4 regions of the Moritella sp. 36 genome follow, and region 2 is predicted to be linked to each of the others. Evidence: predicted binding sites of a transcription regulator. Region 2 holds the regulator's gene; each other region holds the start of a gene.

Region 1 (3,218 bases), 890 kb from region 2:
AAAATAATCCAATCGCTATACAGGATGCATAGAGAACCCAAATAACAGATTTCATTTCACTCTCTTTGGTGAGGGCTGGCTTAATTGCAGCCGTCACCAATGTTAGCCAAATTAATAAACCTGAAAACAGTAAGATTTGCCAGATACGACCAAGATCTATATATTCTTGTCCTTGGTGTCCTACCCAGTAACTTAAGTCAAGATCAAAGTATTGTTGAATCGCAAACCATTCTCCAGCCATAGAGCCAAGAACAACAATAACTAAAGCTACCCAGAGTATATTCACGCCTAGTTTTTGATATTTAGGTTCATGCCCAGATAAAGCTGGCGCAATATATAGTCCAGTACCTAACCAAGCCGTAGCAATCCAAAATACTGCAAGCTGAGTATGCCACGTACGAGTTAGTGAATATGGTAAAATCTCCGCTAGTGGGTAACCATAAAAAGTCTGCCCTTCAACTGCATAATGCGCAGTAATACCACCTAATAAAATCTGTAGGAGAAATAACCCGACAGCGGTTGCAAAATACTTGATTAAAGCTTTTTGCGAAGGTGTCGCTTTAACATCAAATAAGGGATCTTTAGTGGATACATTTGGCAGTGGATGCTCTTTAAGACTTGCATGATACCAAGCAAGTGCACCTACTGCAGCAATGAGCAGAACCATACTTAATATTGACCAAAAAATATTATCTGAGGTCGGAGTATTACCAATCACTGGGTCGTGTGGCCAGTTATTCGTATAGGTATAATTCTCACCCGGGCGTTCCGTCACTGCCGCCCATGCACCCCAGAAGAAGAATGCAGATAATTTTCGACGATGTTCAGCTGATGAAATTGTATTTTCTTTCATCGCGTAATCTTCACGAATCGGCTGAAAATCTGGATTATCACCAAATAAATTTGAATAGTAATTCTGCAGCGTACTAATTACTTCAGCACGACGTGTTGAGATTACTAATATATTGTTATTAGCATCAAAGCGATTAGATCGCATATCCTCACGTAGAAGAATTTCTAATGTAGCTTGTTGATAACTAGCTAACTGTTCAAATTGAACGGAGAATTGTTCTATTGCTGCTTTATCAAGCCAAAGTGTTGATTCTCGATGAAGCCAATCTGCAGTCCAGTCTGGCGCAACGTATGAACCATGACCCCAAATAGAGCCTAATTGATGTCCACCCATAGAACGCCAAACAAGTTGACCATTCTGGATGTCTTCTTTGGTAAAGATCACCTCACCTGTTGACGTTACAACTTTTTCGGGGATTGGTGGGGCTTCACGATAAATCTCACTTCCTAAGCTCAAAAGTATACTGAATGATGTTATACATACAATAATAAGAGCAATTAGGGAGAATTTTTGTTTAGTCATTTTAACTCCTCAATAATTAATTAACAATCCTATTAATCAATTTCCATGCCAAAGTGTAACCCGTTGTTTAAGCTTGGTTTATTTATTGCGGGTGTCAAATTGACAGTTAGTAATATTGTCAATTTGACAGTGGTGTTGTCTTTATGACAAAGGTTTAGTGTTGAACCTTTTTATTGCAGAGAGAGAAGGGAGCTTACCTATATGATTGTTTAGAGGAGGTTTGATTTAACAGCATTTTATCCTTTTGAGGAGGATAAAATGCACTGGAATTGTGTAGCAAAGTAGCTAGGCTTAGCTTCTGGTTATGATGTCAATGCTACCACCGAACCTAAGCCTATATGATAAACGTTGAGGTATCGGTGTTATTTAAATACTGACTGTTATCTTTGATTCTAGCCACTATAAATTAACCTACTTTCCAGTAATTCTCTGAACTGAATTGTCCTGATTTAGCTTGTAGATGTTTACTAAACCCTAATGATCTTAGCGTATCACTCGTGTCTTTAACCATTTGAGGATTACCACACATATACAAGAAACTTGATTTTTGACATAGCAATACTTTACATTCTCTCTCGAGTTCTCCCGTTCTAAGTAGTTCCGGAATTCTTCCTGATAGATTTCTGGGTGTCTGTTCTCTAGAAATAATTCGCACATATTTTAGTTTTCCTTGATATTTTGATTCAAGCTGCTTTATTTTATTTTTATACGCGAGCTCTGATTTTTTTCTCACCGCATGAACCAAAATTATATTGTTAAAACGCTTATTTTTATTTTCATTTTCGTCTTCGAGCATTGAAATAAAAGGGCCAATTGCAGTACCTGTCGATAAAAGCCATAGATCTTTGGAGCTAGTTGGAACCGCATCAAGGGTCATGAAGCCAGTACCTTCTGTACCAACGTATATATAATCATTAACGTTCAACTGATGGATTAGAGGAGAAAGATTACCCTTAGGGTCAGTAATAATTAGAAACTCCAGTTCACCTGTCTTTTTATGGTTTTCTGGACTATTTACTATAGAATATGCTCTTCTATGGAATTCTTTGTTTTTATCGTAAAGAGCTAGTTTGGTAAATTGTCCTGAGATATAAGGGATACTTCCAGATCGAATTCGAATTGTAAATAATGATTCAGTCCAATCTATACGACTAACAACTTTGCCTAAATTGAAGTTTATATTTTTCCATTGCATGATTATTTATATCCTCTTCGTTTCTATTTCTATTATTTTTCTATCTTAGTAGCATTATTCGAGCCAATATTATTTACTTTAAAAACAACTATTTAAATTGTTAATGGTAGCGTTTATGTCATTATGACAATTATTTATATTGTCATAATGATAATCATTGTCATTATGACAGCCGATTTGATGACGGTCTGAGTGCATATGCAGAGGGGTAAAGGGGCCTAATGATGACGCTTACAGTATTGGCATGAATTAACGTAAATAATGTAAATTCAATGCCAATGAAAACAATTATCAATTACATTGCTTGTACTTAAGTCCCATAATCAAGCAGTGTTATTACGATCATGTCTTCTCTCAGTCAACCTCTCACCCAGACACCTGCAAGATCGAAAAAAAAAGCGGCTAATTCAAATAACAAAACATTCCTAAAAAACAAACAAGTGCAATTATGGGCACGTCGCTTACATATTTATATTTCGATGGCGCTACTCTTGGTCGTATTATTTTTTTCGGTTACGGGTATTACCTTAAACCGCCCAAGTTTGTTCGTGAGCAGCCAGCCTGATATCCAAGAGACTATCCTTAACCTTCCGCAGGGTTTATTTAGCGATGCCAATGGCGGCGTTGCTGTCGATAAAGCCGGCATTG
Region 2 (3,218 bases):
TTATTAATTTCATCTTTTATCCTCACAGCGATATAAAATAATGGGTTCATTATCCCGCAATTGATTTGGATATGATATGTTTTAATTATGTCAGAAGCATTAATACCTAAAGGAAAAAGTGGTTTTCCTTTAGGTTATCTGTGGCGAGATTAAAATTAATGACGAATCAACTTCTCTTTATGCTTAATCACTTGGCGATCGAGCTTATCCAGTAAGCCATCAATTGCGGCATACATGTCATTGTGTTCATGCACGGCAAAGATCTCCCCCCCATTTAAATGTATTTTTGCTTCTGCAATTTGAAGTAATTTTTCGACATTTAAAATCACATGGATATTGTTTATATGATCAAAATGCCGTTCTAATTTGGAAAACTTGCTATCAACATAATCTTTCAGTGAGTCTGTAATGTTTACATGTCTACCGGTTAAATTAATTTGCATATATGTCTCCCCTATGAAGGTTGGATTAGCCTTATAATAGGCTTTTACGCTGATTAGACGGTGGTATACTTAGTGCCTCCCGATATTTTGCAATCGTACGTCTAGCCACTTTGATACCTTGATCAGCAAGTAAATCAGCAATCTTGCTGTCACTTAATGGTTTAATGACATTTTCTGCCGCGACCAATTTTTTTATTAATGCTCGAATAGCGGTTGATGAACATTCTCCGCCATTGTCAGTACTTACATGGCTTGAAAAGAAAAACTTAAGTTCAAAAATACCGCGTGGTGTATGCATAAACTTCTGCGTTGTTACCCGTGAAATGGTTGACTCGTGCATTTCCACTTCTTCGGCAATATCATTTAAAACCATAGGTTTCATGGCTTCATCGCCATACTCAAAAAAATCAATTTGTCGTTGAACAATACTTTTAGTTACTTTTAGTAAGGTTTCATTACGGCTATCTAAGCTTTTAATAAACCATTTAGCTTCTTGTACATGCGTTCGAATAAACTGCCCATCGCTGCTACTACGATTGCTTGTCGACAAGTTTGAATATTCATTGTTCACTTTTAATCTTGGCACAATGTCAGGATTTAACTCGACTACCCACTGATTATTTTTTTTCTTTACTAAAACATCGGGAATTACATAAAGCCCTTCAGTCTGATCGATAACATTGCCAGGTCTGGGTTCTAGACTCTGAATTAATTGCATGATCTCTTTAAGCTGTGGTTCTTTTAATTTTGTCTTACGGCTTAATTGACGGTAGTCGCGATTGCCTAATAAATCCATGTGAGACTGAATTATTTGCTGACATTCTGTTAACCAAGGTGTGTTTTTAGGTAAATGCTGGAGTTGGATCAATAAACATTCTTGTAATGAACGCGCTGCAACGCCGATGGGATCGAAATGTTGAATACGCTTTAATACTGCTTCTATTTCGTCTAATTCAACTTGCTCTTCACTATTTTCTTTACTACTGTCGCTAAGTTCTTGGTGACCGTTATTGACGCTAGACAGGATGTCTTCACAAGTCTGATTAAGGTAGCCATGATCATCAATGCCATCAATAATCGCAACGGCAATAGCACGATCAGTGTCAGAAAATGGGGTTAATTCCATTTGCCACATGAGATGCTCGTATAAGCCTTCGCTGGTCTCACCTTGATAGACTTGGTCTAAACCATCAATACTGCTACCCGCACTGCTGTGAGTCTGTATTTGAGGGGTATAGACATCATCCCAATTACTGTCATTAGGCAATTCATCTGGCATGGCTTCACTGGCGAGCGCATCACTAACTTCTATTTGGCTGGCATCGGTAACTGCGTCGTTATTATTTGGATTATGCTCATCACTACTTTCTGTATCGTTTGCTTGAGCTGTGTTGGGATCTTCTTGTTCCAGTAGCGGATTACTGTCTAATGCTTCTTGAATCTCTTGTTGTAACTCCAAGGTCGATAATTGTAATAATCGAATCGCTTGTTGCAACTGTGGCGTCATTGCCAGAGATTGACTCATACGAAGTTGTAATGATGGCTTCATCTAACGACTACTCTCTCTTCCTTAAATGCGGTAACGTATCAATATCAAACTATAGTCGGAATTGATCACCAAGGTATACTTCTTTCACTTTTTCGTTGGATAAAATCTCTTCAGAAGTACCAGATGCGATCAAATGTCCATGGCTCACAATATAAGAGTGTTCACATACATCGAGTGTCTCACGTACGTTATGGTCGGTAATTAATACCCCTAAACCACGATCGCGCAGATGTTGAATAATTTTTTTAATATCACCTACCGAGATTGGATCAACGCCAGCAAAAGGTTCATCTAATAAAATAAACTTTGGATCTGCCGCAAGCGCGCGGGCAATCTCAACACGGCGGCGTTCACCACCCGATAAGCTCATGCCTAAACTATCGCGAATATGGGTGATATGGAACTCTTCTAATAATTCTTCTAACTTTTCTTCACGTTCGAAACGCGTGAGTTCAGTTCGTAACTCTAAGATTGCCATGATATTTTTCGTTACCGATAAACGACGAAAAATAGACGCTTCTTGGGGTAAGTAACCAATACCTTGTTGTGCACGAATATGCATTGGCTCATGCGTTAATTCTTGGTCATCAATGAAGATTTGTCCATGATCTCGCTTAACCAAGCCAACTACCATATAAAAGGTGGTGGTTTTACCTGCGCCATTAGGCCCGAGTAAACCAACAATTTGGCCTGATTCAACTTCGAGACTCACATCTGACACAACTTTTCGTTTGTTATAACTTTTTGCTAAGTGTGATACTTTTAAACGTGCCATATGAATTCATCTACTCTAATTAGTTTTGTTGTCTTCAGGAGTGAAAATAGTGATCACTCGATCAGATTCATGCTTGCCGCTTTCGGCTATCATTTCTTGTTTGTCAATTTGGTAGATAATCTTGTCACTTTTAACTTCGCTATCAGCTTGGCGTAAATGTGCATTTTTTGACAAGATTAAGCGTTTTTTACCTAGCTCGTAGCGGATCTCATCTGCTTCGCCATTAATTTTCTTACCGTCATCAAGCTCTTGATAAAAAGTGGCTGGCGACCCTATGGCAATCATTACTTCTGTGCCTTTTTCGCCAGAGCTTAAGACCGTGAGTTTATCGGCATGAATTAATGTCGTCCCTTGAGTCACCACGACACTATCATAAAATATGACTCGGTTCTCTTTAATAAACACTTCTTGACGTTTGGCATTAACGACTACATTCTCTGTAAAATCAGAC
Region 3 (3,218 bases), 770 kb from region 2:
TTTGAACTTTACCGATAACTCACTTGATTTGGCGATTAACGGTAATGGTTTCTTCGTTATGTCTGATGGACTTGAGTCTATGGACCGTAATTATACGCGTGCAGGTGCCTTTAAGCTTGATTCAAATAGTTTTGTGACTAATTCAGCGGGTAATTATCTGCAAGTTTATGACGTCAATGACGATGGATCACCAAAAGCGGTGAGTATGGCGTCAACCAAACCGTTACAAATCCCGGATACAGCAGGTGTGCCTGAGTCAACGCGCAATGTTGATATGACGATGAATTTGCCGGCGACATCACCAGGATTAGACCCATTGAAATTTGATCCCGCAGACAGTGGCACTTATACCTCTGCGACGTCTGTTTCTATTTATGATTCGTTAGGTGAATCACATACCTTATCAACTTATTACGTAAAAGATGGCTCTGCGGGGGCACCAGCAAACTCTTGGTTAGAGTTTAACTATGTGGATGATCAACCTCTTAATATTGTTGGTGGTCAGGCTGTTGCATCGGCTCCGGGAACACCAATAAAACCGACCGCGATGCGAATGACGTTTGATTCATCAGGACTATTGCAACAGCAACTCCCTGCGATCGCAGAGACCTTGCCACTAGGCGCTATTTTAACTAATGGTGCGGATACCACTCAGACGATTAAACTTAATATCAATAACCCGACTCAGTTTGCGTCTGCATTTGAAGTTTCTAAGCTTGAGCAAGACGGGGCGACTGTGGGTCGATTAACGGGGATTGATATTGGCCCGGATGGTATGGTTGCGGCGAGCTACAGTAATGGTCGTAATGACAAGTTGGGTATGATTGCGATGGCTAAGTTTGCCAATGAACAAGGCTTGAGTCAGACGGGTGATACGGGCTGGCGTGCATCACAACTTTCGGGCAATGCGATTGCTGGCGAAGCCAACTCAGGTACCTTTGGTAAAATTAATTCATCGGCACTAGAACAGTCTAATGTAAACTTGACCAGTGAACTTGTTAACTTAATTACGGCACAACGTAACTACCAAGCCAATTCAAGAACGTTAGAGGTTAACTCGAAATTACAAGATACAGTATTACAGATCCGTTAATGTAACGGGCGAGTAAGCCATATAGCAAGCGGAATTATTCGACATATAATTTATCTAAAAGATAGATTTTTGATAAAAAGCCATCCTATTTAGGGTGGCTTTTTAATTTTGGCACTTTAATTGCTTTATTACTGATATTAGACGGGTAATTAACGATTTCAACGAAAAGTGACAGAGGATTGACGAATGGACAATATGCTTTATATCTCTATGTCGGGTGCCAAAGAAAATATGAATGCATTGGCTGTTCGTGCCAATAATATCGCCAATGTGAATACACATGGTTTTAAGGCTGATTTTGAACAAGCGCGTTCAATGCAAGCGTTTGGTGAAGGCCTACCAACCCGTGTATTTGCTATTACCGAAAGTCCGGGGCAGGATTTTACTGCTGGAGGACTACAACAAACGGGTAATGCACTCGATGTTGCGATCCAAGGTGATGGTTGGTTAAGTGTGCTGGATGATAAGAACAAGGAAAGTTATACCCGCAGTGGTAGCTTACACATGAGTCCTACTGGTGAATTATTGACATCATCAGGGCGCCCAGTACTTGGTGAAGGTGGTCCTATTATTATTCCAACACCTGTGGAACAAATAAAAATCCATGCTGATGGTCGTATCGAGATTCGTCCTCAGGGGGCACCGGCAAATGCCTTGGAAGAAGTAGACCAATTGAAACTGGTTAATCCCGATGTTCGAAATTTAGTGAAAGGCTATGATGGTATGTTTCGACAAGCGGATGGTACTCCCGCCGCCGTTGATGTAAATGTCCAAGTAGCAGGTGGCGCGTTAGAAACCAGTAATGTTAGTGCTGTTAGTGAACTCACAGGAATGATTAATTTGCAACGTCAATTTGAAATGCAGATAAAAATGATGAAAACAGCAGAAGAAAATGACAAAGCATCAGACTCACTATTACGAGTGAATTAATTGTTCGTTGATGAGTTTACATAAAGTATAAATTAGATGAGGAAAGTGTTATGAATCCTGCATTATGGATAAGTAAAACCGGTTTAGAAGCACAGCAAACGAATATCTCAACCATTTCAAATAACTTAGCCAATGCCAGCACGGTTGGTTTTAAGAAAGAACGCGCTATCTTTGAAGATTTATTGTACCAAGCGGTAAATCAACCGGGTGGTCAATCATCGCAAAATACCAAACTACCGTCTGGCTTAATGGTTGGTTCGGGTGCTCGGGTTGTTGCGACCCAAAAAGATCATTCTCAAGGTAATATGTTAACGACTGATAACTCGCTGGATTTAATGGTCAGTGGTCGTGGTTTTTTCGAGGTGGAAATGCCTGATGGTACTACGTCATATACTCGTAACGGTCAATTCACTTTAAATGATGAAGGGATTATCGTGACACCTGGCACGGGTTATCCATTGCAGCCGCAGATCCAAATACCTGCAGATGCACAAACTGTTACCGTTTCGGAAGATGGCGAAGTCTCGGTAAGTTTACCGGGTCAGACAAACAATCAAACCGTTGGCCAGATTAATATTTCAGACTTTGTTAACCCTGGTGGTTTACAGCCAATTGGACAAAACATGTATATTCAAACAGGTGCGAGTGGTGATCCAGTACAAGGTCTTCCAAGTAATGAAGGTCTGGGTAAATTAGTGCAAGGTGCGATTGAAACATCGAATGTAAACGTGACGGAAGAATTAGTAAATCTGATTGAAAGCCAACGTGTATATGAGATGAATTCAAAAGTAATCTCAGCGGTTGATGAAATGTTAAGTTATACCAATCAACAGTTATAATTTAACGGTTAGTCGTTAAACATTCATTAATAACATCGAGAAATATAATGCGTAATCTTATCCTTGCTTTGTTTGTTTTTATCCAGCTAGCTGGTTGCTCGTCTTTGGTTAAAGTAAAAGATAACATGGTCGCTAAAAATACAGACTCGACCAAAACCGAAGATGTGGAAGAACCAGCTGATGTGAACGACACGCCACAGCAAGACTCACCTGATTATGCACCGATTGTACCCGATGATAACCCAGTACAAGCGAAAGTAACGGGATCGTTATTTAATCCACAATACAATAATAATATTTTCTCGGATATTAAAGCACGTCGTGTCGGTGACATCATTACTGTTACATTGACAGAG
Region 4 (3,218 bases), 1.0 Mb from region 2:
AGATCAAAACCATTTGTATTGTAATCTTCATGCACGATCTCCCAAAGTGCAATCTGGAAGGCTGCTGCTGTGGCTGCATCAGAAACACTGGCATATTTGTTTGTATAGAGACGGCCTATGTATTCTGCCACTTCAGGTCCTGTTCCAAAAGGTTCGGGGTCCGTGGCTGGGTGAATACTAAAGTCAGCTGTATCACCAAAGTTAATTGGCTCGGTGATCTCAAGACAAAAAGCTAAAAAATCAGATTGCGTCGTATTATTGGTAAAATTAAATAACCCAGCCGATGAAAAACCAGCTCCAACACCACCGTTAACAGAATATAGAACCCCCTCATTCCAACCATTTTCCCAAGAGTTTAAGGTTGCAGAAATTGTTGTCGCACTTACTTGGTTAGCCGATAAAATTAGGCTGAAGGTTAAAATTAATTTTTGTATCAATTTCATATTTCAATTCCTATTATATATAAATACATACTCTCTAAAGCATTTGTCGTGCCATAAAAAAAACACCTTAAATACAACACGTTAAATGTAAAGAGGTAGTTTAAACATGATAAGTGTAAAAAAAATCAACACTTTAAATTAAATTTTTTAATACTTATCCTTGTTTTTGACTTGCATAAATTCGCTATTAATATGGACGCGTTCCATCTCATGCGGCGAAGGATCTACTGTTCAGACATTAGTTGACTGAGATGAAAACAAGCTTGTTATGGGAGTAGTTCCACGCATAGAGGAGCAAGTTTGAAAGAATAAAGATTGTACATAGCAGTTGTGGGGCTAGCTGTAACAGCGCTGGAAACACTCGATTTTTTACCTGAAAGATCCGTTGGTGTCTTAATTGCTTATTTCCTTAAAACCAAAAAACCATCGCTTAACATAATCAATTCAGAAAAATAGGTTAATGGCGATGGCTAATCTGAGACTAATCATTAGATTTATAAGTAGTTTTGCGTCGAATCATTGATGCTAACCCTAATAATCCAAACCCAAATAACGATAAGCTTGCTGGTTCGTTTACAGGAATAGGGGGCGGTTCTGGATATACTTGTAATAGATCTTGGGCTCCAGCGTTACGATAGACATCAACAACAACGTTATTTGTCCACGAATCTAAAGAGTTAAGATAACCAGCTGCAATATTTGCACCGCCCGGAAATGCTTGTACCAACTGAAAGTCACCTGTGTGTAAGTCAAAGCCATATGTATTGTAGTCTTCATGCACGATTTCCCAAAGTGCAATCTGGAAGGCTGCCGCTGTGCTTGCATCAGAAACACTGGCATATTGGTTTGTATAAAGGCGGCCTATGTATTCAGCCACTTCAGCCCCTGTTCCAAAAGGTTCTGGGTCTGTGGCAGAGTAAATAGTATAGTCTGCAGTATCACCGATATCGATTGGCTCATTGACCTCAAGACAAAAAGCTAAAAAATCTGATTGTGTCGTATTATTGGTAAAATTAAATAATCCAGCCGATGAGTATCCATAGCTACTGGGTGCTGTATATAAAACCCCCTCAGTCCAACCATTTTCCCAAGAGTTTAAGGTTGCAGAAATTGTAGTCGCACTTACTTGGTTAGCCGATAAAATTAGGCTGAAGGTTAAAATTAATTTTTGTATCAATTTCATATTTAAATTCCTCTTATATAAATACATACCCTCTAAAGCATTTGCCATGCCATAAAAAAAAGTATTTAAATACAGGCTATTAAATTCAATTAATAGTTTAAACATAACAAAGTGTAAAAAAAATCAACGCTTCAAAGTTAAAAAAAAGCCCATAATCAGCATATGCTAATTATGGGCTTATTCTGTATTGACGATTAGCTATTAACAATTAAATTGTTAATATTCATCAATCCAAGCAAGCATCACGGCTTCAAGTACTCTTTCACCACAATGATTAGGATCATCGGTAAAATCGTCCAACCCTAATATCATCCGACGCAAGTCTGTAAACCTGACTTGCTGTGGATCTTGCTCTGGATAATTTTCAGCTAATGTAATGGCAATCTCTGTACTATCCGACCACGCTAATGCCATAAAAACCTCCCTAAAAATATGTGCAGCAACAAATAGACTGCACACTTACTTTCAGTTTAGTTTGCTTACGCAATTTATGCGTAGGATAAAGACACCTTAGCTTAACAATCAGTTAATGGCTTTCAGATACCATGTTGATCGTGTATTTAGGGATCTCAACAACCAAATCTTCATCTTCGACGATCGCTTGGCAACCTAAACGAGAGTCCGGTTCTAAACCCCATGCTTTATCTAACATGTCATCTTCAAGCTCATCACTTTCTTCTAATGAATCAAAGCCTTCACGTACAATCACATGACAAGTAGTACAGGCACATGATTTCTCACAAGCATGTTCAATGATGATTCTATTGCGAAGCGCAACATCAAGGATCGTTTCACCTTTCTCAACGTCTACAGATAGACCTTCTGGGCATAACTCTTCATGGGGTAAAAATATAACTTTTGGCATTTCTTAGACCTTATCTACCGACTGACCCTGCAACGCTTTACGGATTGATGCATCCATACGACGAGCAGCAAAATCTTGTGTTAATTTATCGACTGTTTCAATTTCTTTTTCAATCGCATCTCTGTCATTACCTTGACGGATCTGATAAAGCGTTTGAATCGCTGTTTCAATGGCACTTTGCTCTACATTTGACAACAATGCTTTACCGTCTTGTTGTAAGGCTACGATCAGGCTTTCCATTACACGGTCTGCTTCTAGCTGTTGTTCAGCTAACATGCGCGCAGTTACATCTTCTTTCGCATATGTCATTGAATCTTTAAGCATGTTAGCCACTTCATTATCACTTAAACCATACGACGGTTTAACTTGAATAGAAGCAGATACACCCGATGATTTTTCCATCGCGGATACACTTAACAACCCATCCGCATCAACTTGGAAGGTAACACGAATATGCGCAGCACCCGCCGCCATTGGTGGAATACCTGTTAACGAGAAACGCGCTAATGAACGGCAATCATCAACCAATTCACGCTCGCCTTGCAACACGTGGATTGTCATTGCAGTTTGACCATCTTTAAACGTGGTAAACTCTTGAGCGCGTGCGACTGGAATAGTGGTATTACGTGGTATCACTTTTTCAACTAGGTTCCCCATCGTTTCAAGACCCAGTGACAATGGTGTTACGTCTAGTAATAACAGGTCTGAATCAGGTTTGTTACCGACT

Evidence for each region. Region 2 encodes sigma-54, which starts transcription at its own class of promoters, with help from an activator protein. Its sites were predicted from a motif close to GTTGGCACGNNNNTNGNNT; they were not measured.
Region 1: the regulator sigma-54 is predicted to act here: its motif matches at 1,410-1,428, upstream of HWV03_RS19450 (nitric-oxide reductase large subunit).
Region 3: the regulator sigma-54 is predicted to act here: its motif matches at 1,201-1,219, upstream of flgF (flagellar basal-body rod protein FlgF).
Region 4: the regulator sigma-54 is predicted to act here: its motif matches at 1,662-1,680, upstream of HWV03_RS18680 (PEP-CTERM sorting domain-containing protein).

What each region holds. Positions count from the first base shown of each region.
Region 1 covers NZ_CP056120.1:4,385,848-4,389,065, reverse strand. Annotated here, with positions in the region: gene HWV03_RS19450 (nitric-oxide reductase large subunit) at 1-1,375, opposite strand, end outside; gene HWV03_RS19445 (ferredoxin--NADP reductase) at 1,782-2,570, opposite strand; gene HWV03_RS19440 (PepSY-associated TM helix domain-containing protein) at 2,915-3,218, shown strand, end outside.
Region 2 covers NZ_CP056120.1:236,591-239,808, forward strand. Annotated here, with positions in the region: gene rapZ (RNase adapter RapZ) at 1-13, opposite strand, end outside; gene hpf (ribosome hibernation promoting factor) at 156-443, opposite strand; gene HWV03_RS01090 (RNA polymerase factor sigma-54) at 475-1,992, opposite strand; gene lptB (LPS export ABC transporter ATP-binding protein) at 2,042-2,767, opposite strand; gene lptA (lipopolysaccharide transport periplasmic protein LptA) at 2,783-3,218, opposite strand, start outside.
Region 3 covers NZ_CP056120.1:1,010,591-1,013,808, forward strand. Annotated here, with positions in the region: gene flgE (flagellar hook protein FlgE) at 1-1,093, shown strand, start outside; gene flgF (flagellar basal-body rod protein FlgF) at 1,280-2,023, shown strand; gene flgG (flagellar basal-body rod protein FlgG) at 2,074-2,862, shown strand; gene HWV03_RS04650 (flagellar basal body L-ring protein FlgH) at 2,910-3,218, shown strand, end outside.
Region 4 covers NZ_CP056120.1:4,232,004-4,235,221, forward strand. Annotated here, with positions in the region: gene HWV03_RS18675 (PEP-CTERM sorting domain-containing protein) at 1-443, opposite strand, end outside; gene HWV03_RS18680 (PEP-CTERM sorting domain-containing protein) at 925-1,626, opposite strand; gene iscX (Fe-S cluster assembly protein IscX) at 1,843-2,040, opposite strand; gene fdx (ISC system 2Fe-2S type ferredoxin) at 2,153-2,491, opposite strand; gene hscA (Fe-S protein assembly chaperone HscA) at 2,495-3,218, opposite strand, start outside.